Regions from separate parts of the Martinezella sp. CNPSo 3964 genome, predicted to be linked through region 1. Evidence: riboswitches for the same ligand, from Rfam matches in the RefSeq annotation. Region 1 holds a riboswitch; the other holds the start of a gene.
The links. Region 1 has a riboswitch for FMN ahead of ribB (3,4-dihydroxy-2-butanone-4-phosphate synthase). Riboswitches for the same ligand answer to the same signal wherever they lie in the genome.
Positions count from the first base shown of each region.

Region 2: another riboswitch for FMN. It lies ahead of AC13Q5_RS07545 (6,7-dimethyl-8-ribityllumazine synthase); the one in region 1 lies ahead of ribB (3,4-dihydroxy-2-butanone-4-phosphate synthase).

Region 1 covers NZ_JBXSOW010000004.1:123,022-132,608, reverse strand. Annotated here, with positions in the region: gene AC13Q5_RS14565 (MFS transporter) at 1-20, opposite strand, end outside; gene AC13Q5_RS14560 (M20 family metallopeptidase) at 491-1,915, shown strand; gene AC13Q5_RS14555 (Lrp/AsnC family transcriptional regulator) at 1,999-2,484, opposite strand; gene AC13Q5_RS14550 (ABC transporter ATP-binding protein) at 2,656-3,435, shown strand; gene AC13Q5_RS14545 (transporter substrate-binding domain-containing protein) at 3,480-4,253, shown strand; gene AC13Q5_RS14540 (ABC transporter permease) at 4,266-4,991, shown strand; gene AC13Q5_RS14535 (ABC transporter permease) at 5,003-5,692, shown strand; gene AC13Q5_RS14530 (homocysteine S-methyltransferase family protein) at 5,756-6,676, shown strand; gene ribB (3,4-dihydroxy-2-butanone-4-phosphate synthase) at 6,737-7,363, opposite strand; FMN riboswitch at 7,476-7,622, opposite strand; gene AC13Q5_RS14520 (SDR family oxidoreductase) at 7,723-8,505, opposite strand; gene tpiA (triose-phosphate isomerase) at 8,582-9,319, opposite strand; gene AC13Q5_RS14510 (SDR family oxidoreductase) at 9,324-9,587, opposite strand, start outside.
Region 2 covers NZ_JBXSOW010000002.1:195,042-204,628, forward strand. Annotated here, with positions in the region: gene AC13Q5_RS07535 (ABC transporter permease) at 1-420, shown strand, start outside; gene AC13Q5_RS07540 (ABC transporter ATP-binding protein) at 432-1,493, shown strand; FMN riboswitch at 1,600-1,746, shown strand; gene AC13Q5_RS07545 (6,7-dimethyl-8-ribityllumazine synthase) at 1,836-2,312, shown strand; gene AC13Q5_RS07550 (VOC family protein) at 2,371-2,721, shown strand; gene phnF (phosphonate metabolism transcriptional regulator PhnF) at 2,766-3,494, opposite strand; gene AC13Q5_RS07560 (class I SAM-dependent methyltransferase) at 3,496-4,182, opposite strand; gene AC13Q5_RS07565 (VOC family protein) at 4,302-4,697, opposite strand; gene AC13Q5_RS07570 (tautomerase family protein) at 4,768-5,214, opposite strand; gene AC13Q5_RS07575 (TetR/AcrR family transcriptional regulator) at 5,335-5,940, shown strand; gene AC13Q5_RS07580 (ABC transporter ATP-binding protein) at 6,007-7,011, opposite strand; gene AC13Q5_RS07585 (Gfo/Idh/MocA family protein) at 7,024-8,088, opposite strand; gene AC13Q5_RS07590 (carbohydrate ABC transporter permease) at 8,085-8,924, opposite strand; gene AC13Q5_RS07595 (carbohydrate ABC transporter permease) at 8,937-9,587, opposite strand, start outside.

The DNA.
Region 1 (9,587 bases):
TGTTCGATTTGTGTTTTCATGGTCGTTCCTCCCCAGAGCATTCGGATGTCGAGGACATATCGCAACCAGGCGCATCCGGCCTCCGCCTGCACCCGCCTACAAGGACATCCGAGATCATCCTGACAGTCATCGATGCTGCACGATGCAGCATCCGTCACTCCTCGCCAATGATAATGTACGAACTAGTTCGTTTTGTAAAGCGCCACCGAATTGCGATCACGCGGCACGTTGTTGCGGCATCAGAAATAATGCGCTGAACCAGCTTGTTGCGCCGCAGACAGATGTGGTGGCGATCTTGCAACTCAGGCCGAACGCAGGCCGTCGCGCAACCAAACGGAGCTTTATGACAGAGTCATTCCGGCCGTTGTCCGGAGCCTGCAGCTCAAAACGATTGCATGTCGAAAACCTAGCGAGCATAAGATGCCACGCAAACACTACGCCTTCCTGATGGCGGACAATCCGCAGGATTTAACAAAAGTCGGAGCTGCAAATGAATGCGAATGACCGCCAGGAGCTTTGGTCGAAAATCGATGATTCCAAACAACGACTCATCGAATTGAGTGATCGCGTTTGGGGAATGCCCGAGGTTTGCTATACCGAGGTGCGCTCCGCCGCAGAACACAAGGCCGAACTCCTGCATCAAGGCTTTCGCGTGAAGGAAGGCTTAGCCGGAATTCCAACGTCCCTCGTTGGAGAGCTCGGCGAAAGCGGCCCTGTCATTGCATTCCTCGGAGAATACGATGCGCTGCCAGGTCTCAGCCAGGAGGCGGGTATTGCCGAACACAAGCCTGTCGAGGCGGGTGGTCACGGTCATGGTTGCGGCCATAACCTGCTCGGCTCCGGCGCCATGCTGGCGGCTGTCGGGTTGGCGAACTTCCTGAAAGAAAAGGGTATTCCGGCGCGTGTTCGCTACTATGGATGCCCGGCGGAAGAAGGCGGCGCCGCCAAGGCCTTCATGGTACGCGACGGCGCTTTCGACGATGTCGATATCGCCATTTCCTGGCATCCCAACAGCTTCTGGGAGGTGGTGCCACCTTTATCATTGGCCAATACGCGCGCCGATTTCGTCTTCAAGGGGCGGGCTTCACATGCCGCAGCCACCCCGCATCTGGGGCGCAGCGCATTGGACGCCGTCGAGCTGATGAGTGTTGGCGTAAACTATATGCGCGAACATATGCCGTCCGATGCCCGCGTCCATTCAGCCATACTGGACACCGGCGGCATCGCCCCCAATGTGGTTCAGGCCCATGCGCGTGTCCGATACTCGATACGCGCCATGGAATTGCAGGACATGGTCGATCTGGTGCAACGCGTCTACAAGATTGCGCAGGGAGCGGCCCTGATGACCGAAACCAGCGTGGAAATGAAGATCGTCAGCGCGGTCTCCAACACGTTGGGCAACAAGCCGCTCGAACAGGCTCTTTACAATGCGATGGACGAACTGGGCGTACCGTCTTTCGATGATGGGGATCGCGCATTTGCGAGGAGAATTCAGGGCACTTTGTCTGATGCCGATATCGCGGCCGAATACAAGGCCATCGGAATGCCGGTCACTGACGAGCCGCTCGCGACCTTTCTCACTCCACAAAACACAAACCGCAAGCCACTGATCGGGTCAACGGATGTTGGCGACGTCAGCTGGGTCGTCCCGACCGTTCAGGTTCACGCGCCGACGGTTGCGATCGGCACGCCGTTTCATACGTGGCAGGTAGTGGCTCAGGGCAAGATGCCGGCAGCGCACAAGGCGATGGTGCACGCCGCAAAGGCCATGGCCGCGACGGGGCTCGCTGCAATCACTGATCCAGTATTGATGGAAAGTGCAAAAGCCGCCTTGGCCGAGCAAACAGCCCGCAGCCCCTATGTCAGCCCGTTGAATGCGGATGTGATGCCACCCCTGGATATGTCCAGGGGATAGTTGCCTTTCGCTCTGGCACAGAAAGGCTTACCGGAGATCGAAAAGCGGCTGTATTGACATAAGCGCTATCCGCAATCCGCAAGTTACCGACCGGCATCGTCGCCGTCTGCCAGCGGCACGAGCAACCCAAGCTTGACGTCGCGCAATACAACATTGGTGTGCATGCGCCGGATTTGAGGATTCTCCGCCATGATTACGGCGGCGATGTCGTCATAGTGCTCGACATCCCTGGCCGTGACGATCGCAATGAGGTCGACGGCACCCGTGACATAATAGACCTGCTGGATGTGATCCTGCTTTTCCGCCCAAAGGCGGAACTTGGCAAGCGCATCGTAATTGTCGCGCTCGATCTCCATGCCGACGATGAACACCATTGGCGTCCCGGTCGCCTTGCGGTCGACGACCGCGATTTCCGCCTTGATGATACCATCCTCGCGCAACCTTTTCAGGCGCCGCTGCACGGCGGAGGTCGAAAGGCCGACCTCTTCGGCGATCGCTTCGGCAGTGAGTTGGCAATTGCGTTGGACGATGTCGAGAATATCGCGATCAAACCGATCCAGATTTTCCATTCCCACTCCTCTGGCTGCCGATGAAATCAAATGACGACATCTCTATTCTATCATAAAAGATGCACAAGAAATACATTTTTGCATTTTTTGTGCAAAATGATCTGAAATTGCGCGCAAATTCCGCCCTTCTTCGCGATATTCTCCGCAAATTGTTTTTCATCGGAATTCTATATGACAGCGCTGTCCTCCCAGGCGCTTTGCGTGGAAGATCTTCACAAGAGCTTTGGGTCACATCAGGTCCTCAAGGGCGTTTCAACCACTGCCAATCAGGGGGACGTGATTTCCATCATCGGCTCCTCCGGCTCCGGAAAAAGCACGTTTCTGCGATGCATAAACCTGCTTGAGATGCCCGATCGCGGCCGCATCGTCGTCAACGGCGAGGAAGTCGCCCTGAGACGAGGACGCCACGGACAGATGCAGCCGAAAAGCTGGCGGCAGATCGAACGGATGCGCAGTGGTCTGGGCATGGTTTTCCAGAGCTTCAATCTCTGGGCGCACATGACCGTTCTCGAAAACATCATCGAGGCCCCGGTGCATGTCCTGGGTGTGCCCCGTCGCGAGGCGATCGAGAAGGCTGAGGCTCTTCTCAATAAAGTCGGGCTTTACGACAAGCGCGATGCCTATCCGGCCTTCCTCTCCGGAGGGCAGCAGCAAAGGGCAGCGATTGCTCGCGCGCTTTGCATCGATCCGGCCGTGATGCTCTTCGACGAGCCGACATCGGCTCTCGATCCCGAACTGGTCGGCGAAGTCCTCAAAGTCATCCGCGACCTCGCCGAGGAGGGCCGAACCATGCTGCTGGTCACGCACGAGATGCGCTTTGCCCGCGACGTCTCGAACCACGTTCTCTTCCTGCATCAGGGGCGGATCGAGGAGGAAGGGCCGCCCAGGCAGATCTTCGATGCTCCGATCAGCTCTCGCTGTCGGGAGTTTACCGGCATGCTGACGTCCTGATCCCCATCCCATTCGCAGATAAAACCATTAGGAGAATCCCTTACATGAGACTGATTTCCACCTTACTTGCCGGACTTGCCCTTACGCTCTCTTCCATGACCGCTCATGCGGAAGTTCGCTTTGGCATCATGAACGAATCCTACCCGCCCTTCTTCGCCAAGGATGCCTCGGGCAAATGGCAGGGCTGGGAAATCGACATGATGGATGCCGTCTGCGAGCAGATGAAAGAGAAATGCTCGATCGTCGAGCTTTCCTGGGATGGCCTCATTCCGGCGCTTCAGAGCAAGAAGTTCGATGTGATCTGGTCATCGATGTCGAATACGGCCGAGCGCTCGAAGGTCATCGATTTCACCGACAAATATTACAATACGCCCAGCACGCTGATCGGCCCGAAGGACCAGAAGCCAGGCGCAACCGCAGACGACGTCAAGGGCAAGACCATCGGCATTCAGGTGTCGACCATCCAGTCGGAGTATTACAAGAAATACTTTGCCAAGGTCGCGGACGAGAAGACCTACCAGACGCTCGACGAGGCGTTTCAGGATCTTGCCGCCGGCCGCATCGACTATGTCTTTGGCGATTCCCTTGCGCTTGATGCCTTCCTGAAGAGCGATGGCGGCAAGGATTGCTGCGCCAAGATGGGCGACGTGGCCGACGACAAGGAAATCCTCGGAGCCGGCGTTTCCGGCGGCCTGCGCAAGGAAGACACCGAACTCAAGGCAAAGCTCAACGCCGCGATCGCTGCAGTACGCGCCAGCGGCAAATACGACGAGATCACCAAGAAGTATTTCACTTTCGATATTTACGGCGCGAAGTAAACGATCGCGGCGATGGCGACCTCCCAGCAAGGCATACTCGATCTGCTCTCCCCCTATCCGCCCGGATGGGGTGGCGTGCTCCTGACCGGGGCCGTCTCAACGGTCGCCATCTCCGCCGGCGCTTTTCTGATCGGCCTTCTGCTTGGTACTGGCGGCGCGTTGGGCAAGCTTTCCAGTATCAGGCCACTCCGCCTTCTGCTTGAGCTCTATACGACCACCGTTCGCGCAGTCCCCGAGCTGATCCTGATCGTCGGGCTCTATTATGCCGGAATGGACGGCCTCAATCGGCTCCTCGCGGCGCTCAACCTGCCTGCCTTCGAATTGAACGGCTTTGCTGTCGCGGTCGCCGTGCTCGGTTTCGTGCAGGGTGCCTATATGACGGAGGTGTTGCGCGGCGCGATCTTGGCGATCCCCGTCGGCCAGATCGAGGCGGCCAAGGCTTTCGGCATGGGGCCGCGGCTGCGTTTCCGTCGCATCATCCTGCCCGCCCTACTGCCGAACGCTCTACCCGGTCTTGCCAATCTGTGGATGTCAGTGACGAAGGACAGCGCTCTCGTCGCAGTCGTCGGCTACCAGGAACTGGCTCTCGCCACACGTCTCGCCGGCGCAAGCACCAAGCATTATTTCATCTTTTTCCTCGCCTCCGCCCTCATCTATCTCGCTCTGACACTCGTCTCGAACGCCATATTCAATCTGGTCGAGCGACGGGTGCGGCGCGGCCAGCCGAAGCTTGCGTAAGGGATGTTGGCATGACTTTCTCATGGATATCATCCTATTGGCCGCTCCTGTTGACGGGAGCCGTGCAGACGCTGTCGCTGCTTGCGATTTCCGTCGTCTTCGGCTTCATCATCGCGATCGGCCTGGCCTTCGCCCAGGTCAGCGGCGGCCCGATCCTGCGAAGCCTTGCCCGCGGCTACTGCACCTTCTTCCGGGGCACGCCGCTGCTGATACAGCTCTGGCTGCTCTATTATGGCGTTGGCTCTCTTCTGCCGATGATCCCGGGTATCCGCCAGAGCCTGTTCTGGCCTATCCTGCGCGAAGGCTTCTTCTTCGCCGCAGTGAGCTTCACGCTGAATTATGCGGCCTACGAAGCGGAGGTGTTGCGCGGCGCCTTGCTCGCCGTCCCGAAAGGCGAGCTGGAAGCCGGCCGCGCATTCGGCATGCGTCCCTTCACGCTGACGCGGCGCATCTGGCTGCCGCGCGCCATTCGTATCGCATTGCCGACGATCGGCGGCGAAATCGTCATGCAGCTGAAGGCGACACCGCTCGCCTTCACGGTGACGGTAATGGATCTCTATGCCGTTGCCACCAAGGTTCGCCAGGACACGCTGCTCGTCTACGAACCGCTGATCGTCGTTACCGTTTTCTATCTCATCCTTACAGCCATCATCGCGCGAAGCTTCCGCTTTCTGGAAGCGCAGGTGCCGGTGCGGCGCTAACCCACGGCGCGAGGGAGAGATGAAACCTCTCCGCAGATCCGAGCCATTCTGGAGATCCTATTCATGAGCAAACTGTTGATCCTCGATGGCGGCATGAGCCGCGAACTGCTGCGTCTCGGCGCGGAATTGAAGCAGCCGGAGTGGTCGGCGCTGGCGCTCGTCAATTCGCCGGAGATCGTCCGGCAGGTCCATGGCGAATTCATCGCTGCCGGCTCGGACGTCATCACGACGAACAGCTACGCGCTCGTGCCCTTTCACATTGGCGAGGAGCGATTCCGGAAGGAAGGAGCCGACCTCATCGCCCTTTCTGGTCGGCTGGCGCGCGACGCCGCCGATGCCTGCAAGGATCGAAAGGTCCTGGTCGCCGGTTCGTTGCCGCCCATCTTCGGCTCCTACGAGCCGCAGAATTTCGACGCGTCTCGGGTACAAGACTATCTCAAGGTTCTGGTCGAAAACCTTGATCCCTATGTCGATGTCTGGCTTGGCGAAACCCTTAGCCTGATCGCGGAGGGAGAGGCGGTTCGGACTGCGGTTGCTGGCACCGGCAAGCCGTTCTGGATCTCCTTCACACTCGCGGATGACGCCGCGCAGAGGAATGGCGCCTCTCCCAAGCTTCGATCCGGCGAAGCCGTCGAGGATGCGGCTCAGTGGGCGGCGTCATCTGGCGCCGACGCACTTCTGTTCAACTGCAGCAAACCGGAAGTCATGCGAAAGGCCGTCGATACGGCAGCGGAGATTTTCAAGCGGGACGGCAACAATCTGCAAATCGGCGTCTATGCCAATGCCTTCGAGGGAGAGCAAGGCGAGTCCGCTGCCAACGAGGGCCTTCACGCGACCCGAGAGGATCTGAACGATGACGCCTATTCACGCTTCGCCTGCTCGTGGGTCGATGCTGGCGCGACGATGGTCGGCGGCTGCTGCGGAATTGGCGCCGGACATATTCATCGGCTGAAAAAGGCTCTCCTTGCCCCTCAAGGAGCATAGGAGAGCCTCGGGCAAATATCGATCCGGGCGGGATCATCAGGATGGGCTGTATCGGAACGATCAGGCAGCCTTGAAAGGAGCGATCGCAGCCCTGTAGGCGATGAGATCCTCGATCGTGACAAGGTGGAGGCCATGCCGCTCGGCGAAAACTTCAAGCTCGGGGAGGCGCGCCATCGTGCCGTCGTCATTCGCCACTTCGCAGATGACACCGGCTGGTGATAGGCCGGCAAGCCTGGCAAGATCCACCGCTGCTTCCGTATGGCCGGGACGCGACAGGACACCGTTTGGATGCGCGCGAAGCGGAAAGATATGACCGGGCCGGGCAAACTCCTCCGGGCGCGATCCGTCCCTGACGAGGGCACGAACGGTTGCCGCTCTGTCGGCGGCGGATATTCCGGTCGTGGTTTCCGGGATGTAGTCGACCGAAACGGTAAACGCGGTCTTGAGGACTTCGGTGTTGCGCGGCACCATCAGCGGAATATCGAGCTCGTCGAGCCTTTCGCCCTCCATCGGAACGCAGATGAGACCGCGGGCATGGTTCATCATGAAAGCGATTGCCTGCGGCGTGACCGCTTCCGCAGCAATCACCAGATCGCCTTCGTTTTCGCGGTCGCGATCATCGACAACCACAATGATCTCTCCCCGCGCAATCGCAGCGATCGCATCTTCAATTTTCGAAATTGTCATTTTCCTGCCTTTCAAGGGTTGCCGCTTGGAACGGCGTGCATGGCCGGTTAAAGCCACCATTTTCCCTTGGGCGAACAAGCATGTGAACGCCACCATGAAGCAGCGTCTCCTGCGTTGCTCCCTTCCATCCGGACTATGACCGTCGGCTCCGGCATCTCACCGGATCTGCTGACCCTTCCGATAACCGGAAGGCGCTCGCGGGCTCGAGGAAGCTCCCCATACCGCCGGTGGGGAATTACACCCCGCCCTGAGAACACGTAAAAGATAAGGGATCAATGCCTGGTTCCGCAAGAGGCATTGATCGCCGAATTGTCGAGAATCCGATCCGCCCATTGAACGCACCGTTCCTCATTGTCGAACTAAGACATGATCAGGCCGCCGTCGACATTGATCGTCTGGCCGGTGATATAGGCGGCATCGTCGCTGGCAAGGAAAGTGACGAGACCTGCAACGTCTTCGCCCGATCCGGCCCGTTTCATCGGAATGCCCTCGACCCATTCCTTCATGAGCTCGCCGGGACCGTAATTGCCCAACAGCTTGCCCCATGCCTGATCGTTATAGGCCCACATATCGGTTTCGATGATCCCGGGGCAGAAGGCGTTCACGGTAATTCCCTCGGTCGCGACTTCCTTTGCCAAGCTCTGGGTAATGCCGACGACGCCCATCTTCGATGCCGCATAATGCGGTGTGTAGATGAAGCCGTCGCGCGCCTGGCCGGAGGCAGTATTGATGATCCGGCCGCCGCGCCCATGCTTGCGCATGCGGGCAATCGCCTCCTGGGCGCAAAGGAAGACGCCTTTGGTGTTGACCGCCATGACCTTGTCCCATTCGCCCTCGGTCATGTCCTCGACGCGGGCAATGGTGATGACGCCGGCATTCTGGATCGATACGTCAACGGCGCCGAAAGCCGCTTCGGCAGCCTCGTAAAGACCCTTCACGCTGACCTTGTCCGTCACGTCTCCAACGAAGGAAATCGCCTTTCCGCCGTCAGCCTTGATCCCATCAGCAACCGCGTGGACGGAATCCTCATTGGCCGAGACCACGAGATTGGCACCCTCGCGCGCGAACCGCCTGGCGATCGCAGCACCGATGCCGCGGCTCGCGCCGGTAATGACGACGGTCTTGTTTTCGAAGCGTTGCATTTCCTATTCCTTTCGCGGTGACAGCCATGCCAGGCGTCGACTCCAGGGCTGATCGCCCCGCCTGTTGCTGGCGACTTCAAACGGTAGCCGAAATAATCCCGGCGAACTCCGATGCCTTCAGCGACGCCCCTCCGACGAGAGCACCATCGACGTTGGAAACGCCAAAGATCGCCTTTGCATTTGATGCCTTGACCGAGCCGCCGTAGAGAATCCTGACACCCTGCCCGTCTTCTCCCAGCCGTCTTTCGAGCGTCTGCCGGATGGACGAATGCACCTCTTCGATCTGCTCAAGGGTCGGAACCAATCCGGTTCCGATCGCCCATACCGGTTCATAGGCGATCGCCATGTTCGCATTGGTCGCTGTGTCGGGAATCGATCCCTCAAGCTGGGCACGAACGACTTCGATCGCTCGTCCCTCATCCCGTTCTTCGCGCGTTTCGCCGACGCAAATAATGCTCGTCAGTCCCGCCTTGTGGACTGCAATAGCCTTCCTCGCGACTGCGGCATCTGCCTCGCCGTAGGCCGAACGCCGTTCGGAATGTCCCAGAATGACAAAGCGAGCGCCGATTTCGGCGAGCATTTCGGCGGAGACGTCTCCGGTGAAGGCGCCCGCGGCCTGCGCGTGGCAATCCTGCGCGCCGACGGCAATCGCCGAACCTGCGGCACATTCGGCCGCCTTTTCCACCAGCGTGAAGGGCGGGCAGACGACGATGTCGCACGCCGCCTCGCCCGTTATTCCCTTCAGCGCCTCGATCTCAGCCAGGGAGGAAGCGAGACCGTTCATTTTCCAGTTGCCTGCAATCAGTTTCTTCATCGCATCACCAGCAGCAGAAGCCGCCGTCGACGAGCAGGTCGACGCCCGTCACGAAGCTCGCGGCATTCGACAGCAGAAAGACGGCGGGACCGACCATCTCATCGACCGTTGCCATGCGCTGCATCGGCGTCTGCTCCTCGAAGAGCTTGGTCTGGTGAACCATCTCCGGACGCGTGTTCATCGGCGTTGCGGTATATCCCGGCGAGATGGTGTTGACGCGAATGCCGCGGCCGACCCACTCCATCGCGAGCGACTTCGACATATGGAT
Region 2 (9,587 bases), on a different contig from region 1:
ACAGGCTTCGAGCAGACCACGAACTTCCTTCTCGTTTGCTCCTATATTGTCTTGTCGCTCCCCTATATGTATCGTTCGGTTGATACGGCGATGCGCACGATCGATGTCGGCACCCTGACGGAAGCGGCGGAAAGCCTTGGCGCGAAGTGGACGACCATCATGTTCCGCTGCATCTTCCCCAATGTCATGAGCGGCGTTCTCTCCGGCGCCTTCATCACACTGGCGATCGTCATGGGCGAATTCACGATGGCGTCATTGCTCAATCGGCCGGCTTTCGGCCCTTACATGCAGCTCGTCGGCGCCAACCAGGCTTACCAGTCCTCGGCACTGGCCATCATCGCGCTTGCAGTGACCTGGCTCAGCATGGGCTTTCTGCAGCTCGTTTCCCGCTTCTCCAAATTGGCTCCGGTTAAGGCGTAAGGCTTCTCACCATGGCTTTTCTCGAACTCACCCACATCAAGAAGTCCTTCGGCGACGTCCACGTCGTTCACGATTTCAACATGAACATCGAAAAAGGAGAATTCATCTCCTTCCTCGGACCATCGGGCTGCGGCAAGACGACCGTGCTGCGGATGATCGCCGGTTTCGAAAATCCTACCGCCGGCACCCTGTCGATCAACGGCAAGGATCAACGGGCGTTGAAACCGAACCAGCGCAATATCGGCATGGTATTCCAGGCCTATGCTCTGTTTCCGAACATGACGGTGCATGACAACGTCGCCTTCGGCCTCAAGGTCGCCGGCATGGCGAAGCCCGACATCGACAAGCGCGTCAAGGAGATGCTTGCCCTCATCAAGCTCGATCATCTCGCCGGCCGCTACCCCTACCAGATGTCCGGCGGCCAGCAGCAGCGCGTGGCGCTCGCCCGCGCCATCGCCGTCAAGCCGCAGGTCCTCCTGCTTGACGAGCCGCTTTCGGCCCTCGACGCCAAGATCCGCATCTCGCTGCGCGAGGAAATCCGCGCCATCCAGCAGCAGCTCGGCATCACCACGGTTTTCGTCACACACGATCAGGAAGAAGCTCTGTCCATCTCCGACCGTATCGTCGTCATGAATGCCGGCCGTGCCGACCAGATCGGCACGCCTTTCGAAATCTACAACACGCCGGCAACCCGCTTTGTCGCGTCCTTCGTCGGCACGCTGAACCTGATCGAAGGCAAGGTCATCGATCCGGACAGCAATCGCATCATGATTGGCGATCAGGGCGTCACCCTGAAGCAGTCGGTCACGGCCTACAAGCCGGGCGATACCGTATCGCTCGCCCTGCGTCCGGAAGCCGGCTCTCTGGCGGAATCGGCCAAGGGCGACACGGCGCTGACCGGCGAAGTCTCGTCGGCGCACTTCCTGGGTTCGGTCATTCGCACCCGCATGAATGTCGCTGGCAACACGATTTCCTTCGACATGTTCAACAGCCCGGGGATGATGCCTCCGAGCGTTGGCGAGAAGGTGACGCTGCGCTTCGCCTCGTCCGACCTGCTCGTCATTCAGGATTGAGAATGGCCCCTGCGCCGCAGGTAAACTTTGAAAAATTATTCGCAAACGCCGGGTCAAAAGCCCGGCGTTTTTCTTTGATTTCCATGAGGGAAAGCATCTATAGTCCACGCGTTCTCAGGGCGGGGTGCAATTCCCCACCGGCGGTATGGGGATCTTCCCCGAGCCCGCGAGCGCCTTCCGAGCTTTCGGAAGGGTCAGCAGATCCGGTGAAATACCGGAGCCGACGGTATAGTCCGGATGGAAGAGAGCAAGCAGGGTCGCACCTCCTCCGTACGGGGAGTGCCGCGTTCATGCGTGTTCGCCCAAGGGATAATTGACAACAACCCTTGAAAGGCAAAATTCATGACCATTTCGATTTCTACCCAGCCGAGCCGCATTGCGATCATTCGGGCTCGCTGGCATGCCGACATCGTCGATCGCTCGGTCGACTCCTTCGTTGCCGAATGGCAGACGGTGGAAGGCGCATCGCCGATCGATATCTTCGATGTACCCGGCGCGCTTGAGATTCCGCTGCATGCACAGACGCTCGCCCGCAATGGCCGTTATTCCGCAATCGTTGCCACCGCTTTCGTTGTCGACGGCGGCATCTATCGCCATGAATTCGTCGCCAATACCGTTCTCGATGCGATGATGCGCGTGCAGCTGGATACCGGTGTGCCTATCCTTTCTGCAGTCCTGACGCCGCATCACTTCCAGGAGTCGGAAGCCCATATCCAGTTCTTCAAGGAACATTTCATCATCAAGGGCCGTGAAGTGGCCAGCGCCTGCCGCCATATCCTTTCGGAGCGCGCCAAGCTGCTGCCGGCCGTCACGGTCTGACCAGCATGGTGGAGGCGCAGCGAAAGCCCGCCTCCACCTTTAAAAGGGAGAAACGTCAGTGACCGTCCTACGCATCATCCCGAACCTGCCTACCGCCGATCCCGCCACGGCCCGTCTTTTCTACCAAGACCTGCTCGGCCTCGATATCGTCATGGATCACGGCTGGATCGTCACCTTCGCGTCCGAAGCGGCAACAGTACCGCAGATCAGCGTTGCCAGCGAAGGCGGTTCGGGAACGCTCGTCCCCGATCTCTCCATCGAAGTCGATAATGTCGACGCGCTCTATCAGCGCGCCACCTCCATGGGCTTCGGAATATTGTATGACCTGACAGACGAACCCTGGGGTGTCCGCCGGTTCTATGTCCGCGATCCCTTCGGCAAGGTCGTCAATATCCTGTCCCATCGCTGATACGGAGCGCGGCGCTCCAAATGGGCAGACCCGCCGCAACCTTGCTATCGCAGATCGAGATTGAATGTGGTGCGTTCAGCCGGCCAGACCGATTCCGAATAGGTGATCGGCACCCTGTCGGTATCCGCATCCACCTTGCGCGTCACCAGCAGCGGCGCGGATTTCGGCTGGCGCAGGATCCGTGCCTCGTCCGCCGTCGGCATGCGCGCCTCGATCTCCGTTGACAAGCGCTCATAGTCGGTGACGCCATAGCTGGCGAGTGCCGCCGAGATCGTCGCATGCTGCAATCTGGCCTTGTCGAAGTCGGGAAAACGTTCGGCCGGATAATAGGAATCGCCCAATTCGACCGGAATGCCATCAGCCGTCATGACGCCGCGACGATGGATGACCATTACCCCAACCGCCAGCTTCAGATAGCTGGCAATACGTTCCGTCGCCGGCACGATCTCATGGACGAGCAACTCGCCACCCGGCTCGAAACCCTGCTCGATCAGGTTCTTGTGAAAGCGCGTGCGCTTCGACAGCGTATAGTCGAGCACGCCCCTGTGAACGAAGGTTCCCCGTCCCTGCTCGGCACGTACCAGCCCACGCTGTTCCAGATGGCCCAGCGCCTGACGCACGGTGAATCGACTGACGCCGAAGCGCTGCATCATCTCGGGCTCGGTCGGCAATTTCTCTCCGGGCGCGAAAGTCCCGGCGGCAATATCAGCCGCCAGGATCTCGCCGATCTGATGCCAGAGGGCGCTGCCGCCCTTGCGGTCGATCGTCTCCATGTCAGATGCGCTTCTCGAGCCGGAACAACAGCTTGTATTCGGCCGGATAGCTCAAGGCGTCGAGAATGCTCGGATAATATTTGCGGTCCTTGGTTGCGCGCACGAAACCGTCATAGCCGAAACGCCTGACAGAAACATCGAAGCCGGCAGCCGTGAACGCCTCGATATAGTCCTGCGGAGAGCGATCCTGCATCGGCGCATTACTGTTGTTGCCGATAAGCTCAAGCCATTTCGGCCAAAGCGGCATTTCATTGTGGCAGCCGGTCACAGCGTAGTAGACGCCCCCATTGCGCATGGCACGGAACATCCCCTCGGCATGCTCTTTCAGTTGCGGCAGCAGATAGATCACCTCATAGCTGAAGGCAACGTCGAAGCTGTCGGCAAAAGGCGATAAATCAGTCGTCACATGAAACTGCAGCGGCATGTTGCCGACAGCTTCCACAGCGGCAGCCACGGACTCCGAAGCGATATCGATGCCGACGCCGCGTCGGAACGGCCGCATGGCATAAAGCAGCCGCAGAAAGCCGCCCCGGTTACAGCCGAAGTCCAGGACAGTCTTCGAGGAGAAATCCCGCTCTGGCACCGTCTCGATGAAATGCCGCCAATAGGGGCTGTGCGATTCCGCCATTGCGGTATCGCCCTGCGGATCCTTGTGCCAGGTTGCGTAAGTGGAGGCTGCGTTTGTCATGATGGGCTCGCTGTTGGAGTTGACTGAACCCTTGATAGCGAAGTCCCATGACAGCCGTATGAATTCGTCCGGACGACCGGACTAGTGGCGACAATCTTCTAATCGTGATCGGCCCTCGCCTACTGCACGCAATCCACCATCCATTGCACGCCGAACCGATCCGTCAGCTTGCCGTAATAGCTACCCCAAGGCTGGACGGCGAGCGGCGTCGTCACTGTGCCGCCTTCAGCCAATCGGGCAAACATCCTTTCAGTGCTCTCCCAGTCATCCGTCATGAGCATATGGGCGGAACCTCGCATCGGCTCTGCGTCGTGATTGTCCGAAGCGAAGAACATGACGCCTGGTCCTTCAAAGCGAGCATGCATTACCCTGCCCCGCATTGCCTCGTGGGCAAGCGGTATCCCATCCGCACCGTGCCGGATCAACAGCGTCACCTGGCCAAGCCCGCAGGTCGTATAGAAGACAAGCGCGTCCTCACAATGCGTCGTGAAAAACAGATAATTGGCGAGTTGCATCTCCTGCCTCCCCTTGTTGCCGAACGAGCGGCCCACGCGGCCGCCCGGTATTGTTACCGATTAACTCATCTCAGGCGCGATGAGCGTCGACTGCGGGCGCTGCGGCGCTCGCAATGGCGCCGACAAGATCGGCATTGCTGTAGCTTTGTCCCGCAATGCCCCAGGCACCCTCGGGCGCATAGACGATATTCGACCAGATGTGCTCGCGCTTGATCCGCCCCTCCGCGGCCCGCTCGACGACATCGGTCGCCCTTGCAATGAAAGCACGTTTGGCGTCGGCAGTCGCGAGTGCGATTTCGGGCAGTTTGAGTTCGATAAAGGCCGCGGCAACGGGCTTTCCGGCCGCCAGCACATGTTCTGCCGGAAGCACATTGATCGAACCGATGACATTGGCCGTCATGAATTCATTCCCGGTCAATCCGGCAACGTCGAGGACGGCATCTGTCAATCCGGCGAAAGCTTGCGCCTGCGCTTCGGAGGAAAGCAGCCCTTCGGATACGGTAAGTGTAATAGGCATGGGATATCTCCTTGTTGGACCTGCGCCGGCAAATGATATATACCGATCACTCTTTAACGATACACATCGATCACTCTCTATGCAACAGATAAAGAGAGATCACTCTTAATGGAGGCGGCAGTGCGCTACAGCGCCGAACATAAGGAAGAAACCCGGACGCGGGTCGTCGCGGCGGCGGGGCAAGTCTTTCGCAAGGAAGGCTATGGCGGCGCGGGCATCGACGCGCTGACGAAAGCGGCCGGCGTTACCAACGGCGCATTCTACGGACACTTCAAGTCCAAGAGCGAAGCGTTTCGCACCGCGGTCGTGGAAGGGTTGGAGGAATTGCGTCAAGCGATCCTGACACTCAGGCAAAACCAGCCGAAAGACTGGTTGAAGGCGCTTGCCGGCTTCTATCTCGGCTACAAGCGGACCTGCGATCTCGGCGACAGCTGCACGCTGCCGAGCCTTTCCCCCGACGTGATGCGGGCCGATGAGGAAACACGCCGCGTCTATACGGTAGAGTTGAGAAAGTTGATCGCGGATGTCGCCGCCGGCCTGCCGGAGAGCACAAGCTCCGGAGAAACAACGGCGGAAGATCGTGCCATCGTTCTTCTCGCAACGCTGAGCGGCGGCCTAACGCTTGCCCGCGCCGTCTCCGATCCCGCCCTTTCCGCCCAAATAGCCAAAGCCATCGAGCGGGCCGCTCTGGCGGCAGACAATCCCTCGCAGCCGCAAGGCAAATGACGATACAGGTCACACAATGACGGGATAGCCGAGACGAAGTTCGTCACTTCGTCTCGGCGGGGCCGTTTACGCTCGGATCGCCTTGTCATCCGCATCGAAACGATGCATCTGGCTCGCATCCGGCGTCGCATAGACCATCTCGTCCGGCTCATATTTATGTTCGCCGAAAAGACGCGCAGTCAGAAGACCGGTGGCCTCGGATTCGAGATAGATGATCGTATCGGCACCGAGATGCTCGACATGGATGACCTTGGCTGCCCATGTGCCCTGATCGCGCGACAGCGTGATATGTTCGGGGCGGATGCCAACGGTCTTGGCACCGCTTTCGCCGAGTCGTTCTGAAGGGATGAAATTCATCTGCGGCGAGCCGATGAAGCCGGCAACGAAGGTATTGGCCGGACGGTTATAAAGCTCCATCGGCGAACCGATCTGCTCGATCGCACCGGCATTGAGCACGACGATCTTGTCGGCAAGCGTCATCGCCTCGACCTGGTCGTGGGTGACGTAGATCATCGTCGCCTTCAGGCTGCGATGCAGCCGGGCGATCTCCAGGCGGGTCTGGACGCGCAGCGCCGCATCGAGGTTCGAGAGCGGCTCATCGAAAAGGAAAAGCTCGGGTTCGCGCACGATGGCACGGCCGATTGCGACACGCTGACGCTGGCCACCGGAGAGCTCCGATGGGCGGCGGCCGAGATAGGGCGCAAGCGACAGCATCCCGGACGCCTTCTCGACCCGGCTGTCGATTTCGGCCTTCGGCGTGCCGGCCTGCTTGAGGCCCAGACCCATATTGTCCTTGACGGTCAGATGCGGATAGAGCGCATAGGACTGGAAGACCATCGAGATGCCGCGCTTTGCCGGAGGAGTGACGGTCACATCCTGGCCGTTGATCAGCACGGCGCCGGAGGTCACGTCCTCGAGACCGGCGATGCTGCGCAGGAGGGTCGACTTGCCGCAGCCGGAAGGACCCACGAAGATGACGAACTCACCATCCTTTACCTCGAGGTCGATGCCCTTCAGCACGTCATGCGTACCATAGGCCTTGCGGATGGATTTCAGTTGAAGCGATCCCACAGTCTTTTGTCCTTATAGATAAACGGGCTTGCCGGTGCGCACGCTCTCATCGGCGGCAAGGCATATGCGCAGCGATTGAACGGCATCGTCCATATGGCGATTGAGGTCGATATCCTCGCGGATGGCCTTCAGCATGAAGGCCTGCTCGAAGTCGCAGAGCTCCTGATGGCCCGGTTCGCCATCCATATGCAGATCCTGATCCGGCGGAATGAACTGGCCGTTCGGACCAGTCTCGGCGCTATGCAGCCGGATGACCGACGTCTTCGTGTGCATGTCGATATCGTCAGACTTGGCATTCTGATCCATGGCGATCGAGACCGAACCGTTCGGCGACATCACGTCCTTCACGAAGAACGCCGTCTCCGAAATCATCGGACCCCAGGCGGCTTCGTACCAGCCGACGGAACCGTCTTCGAATATCACCTGCAGATGGCCGTAATTATACATGTCCGGCTTGATCTCCTGCGTCAGCCGCAGGCCCATGCCGCGTACTTCGACGGGCTTGGCATCGGTGATCTGGCACATGACGTCGACATAATGCACGCCGCAATCGACGATCGGCGAAGTGTTCTGCATTAGCGCCTTATGCGTCTCCCAGGTCGGGCCGCTCGATTGCTGATTGAGGTTCATGCGGAACACATAGGGGCCGCCGAGCTTACGCGCTTCGGCAATCAACCGCATCCACGAGGGATGATGGCGAAGGATGTAGCCGATCGTCAGCTTCTTGCCGGCCTTCTTCGCAGCCGCGACCGCACGCTCGGCATCTTCGACCGTCGTGGCCAGCGGCTTCTCGACGAAGACGTGGCAACCGGCTTCGAAGGCCATGATGGCGAAATCGGCATGGCTGTCGGAATAGGTATTGATGGAGCAGAGGTCCGGCTTCAGCTCCTTCAACGCGGTCTCGAAATCCGGATGGACCGTATATCCCTGCAACTCCTCAGGCAGTTCACGCTTGGAGCGGTTGACGAGGCCGACGATCTCGAAGCCCGGATTGTGGTGATAGGCCAGCGCATGGCTGCGACCCATATTGCCAAGGCCGGCAACGAGAACGCGGATCGGCTTTTCAGATACGCTCACTTGACTGCTCCGGATGTAATGCCGCGAATGAGTTGACGCGAAAAGATGACGTAAAGGATGAGGATTGGCAGGATGGCGAGCGTCAGTGCCGCCAGCACCGCATTCCAGTTGGTGACGAACTGGCCGATGAAGATCTGAGATCCGAGCGTCACCGTCTTGGTCGCCTCGCTCGGGGCAAGGATCAGCGGGAACCACAGGTCATTCCAGATCGGGATCATGGTGAAGACGGCGACCGTCGCCATGGCCGGACGGACCAATGGCAGCACCAGTCGGAAGAAGATCGCATATTCGCTGAGACCGTCGATGCGGCCGGCATTCTTCAGGTCGTCGGAAACCGTCCGCATGAACTCGGACAGGATGAAGATCGCCAGCGGCAGGCCCTGCGCGGTATAGACCAGGATCAGGGCCGTCAGCGTGTTGACGAGGCCGGCGGCGACCATGCCCTGCAGGATCGCGACAGTACCGAGACGGATCGGGATCATGATGCCGATGGCCAGATAAAGACCCATCACCGTATTGCCGCGGAAACGATATTCCGACAGCGCAAAGGCCGCCATCGCTCCGAACAGCAGCGTGAGAATGATCGAGACGATCGTCACGACGAAGCTGTTCTGGAAATAGGTGAGGAAGTCCCCCTGCTTCAGAACGGTATCATAGCCGATCATGCTGAAGGAGGATGGTGTCGGAACGCTCAAGGGCGCGCGGAAGATCGAGGCGCGATCCTTGAAGGAGTTGATGACGGTCAGGAATACCGGGAAGATGGCGACGAGCGTATAGGCGATGAGCGCCAGATGGACAAAGCCGGTGCGGACAAGGGAAGTGCGTGCCTTGGACATGGATCGCGCTCCTCAGAACTGGTAGCGGCGGATGCGCCGCTGGACGATGAAAAGATAGAAGGACACGCCGGCCAGGATGATGAGGAACATCACCGTCGCGATCGTCGCGCCCATCGAGCGGTCGCCCAACTGCAGCTGGAAGCCGAAGAAGACGCGGTAGAGCAGCGTGCCGAGAATATCGGTCGAACCATCCGGCCCCGCCAAGGCGCCCTGCACGGTATAAACCAGATCGAACGCGTTGAAATTGCCGACGAAGGTCAGGATCGAGATGATGCCGATAGCGGGCAGCACCAGCGGCAGCTTGATCTTCCAGAACTGGCTCCAGCCGGTGATGCCATCGCATTCGGCGGCTTCGATTACCTCTTCGGGGATGTTGAGCAGCGCGGCATAGATCAGCATCATCGGAATGCCGACATATTGCCAGACCGAAATCAGCGCGACGGTAATCAGCGCCGTGCTCGGCCTGCCGAGCCATGGAGCGAAGAACGATTTCAGGCCGATGAAATTCAGAAGCTCGGGCGCAACACCCCAGAGCGGCGAGAGGATCAGCTTCCAGATGAAGCCGACGACGACGAAGGAGAGCAGCGTCGGCAGGAAGATGGCTGTGCGGTAGAAGGCGACAAAGCGCAGCTTCGGCAAGGACAGGAGTGCAGCCAAAGCGAC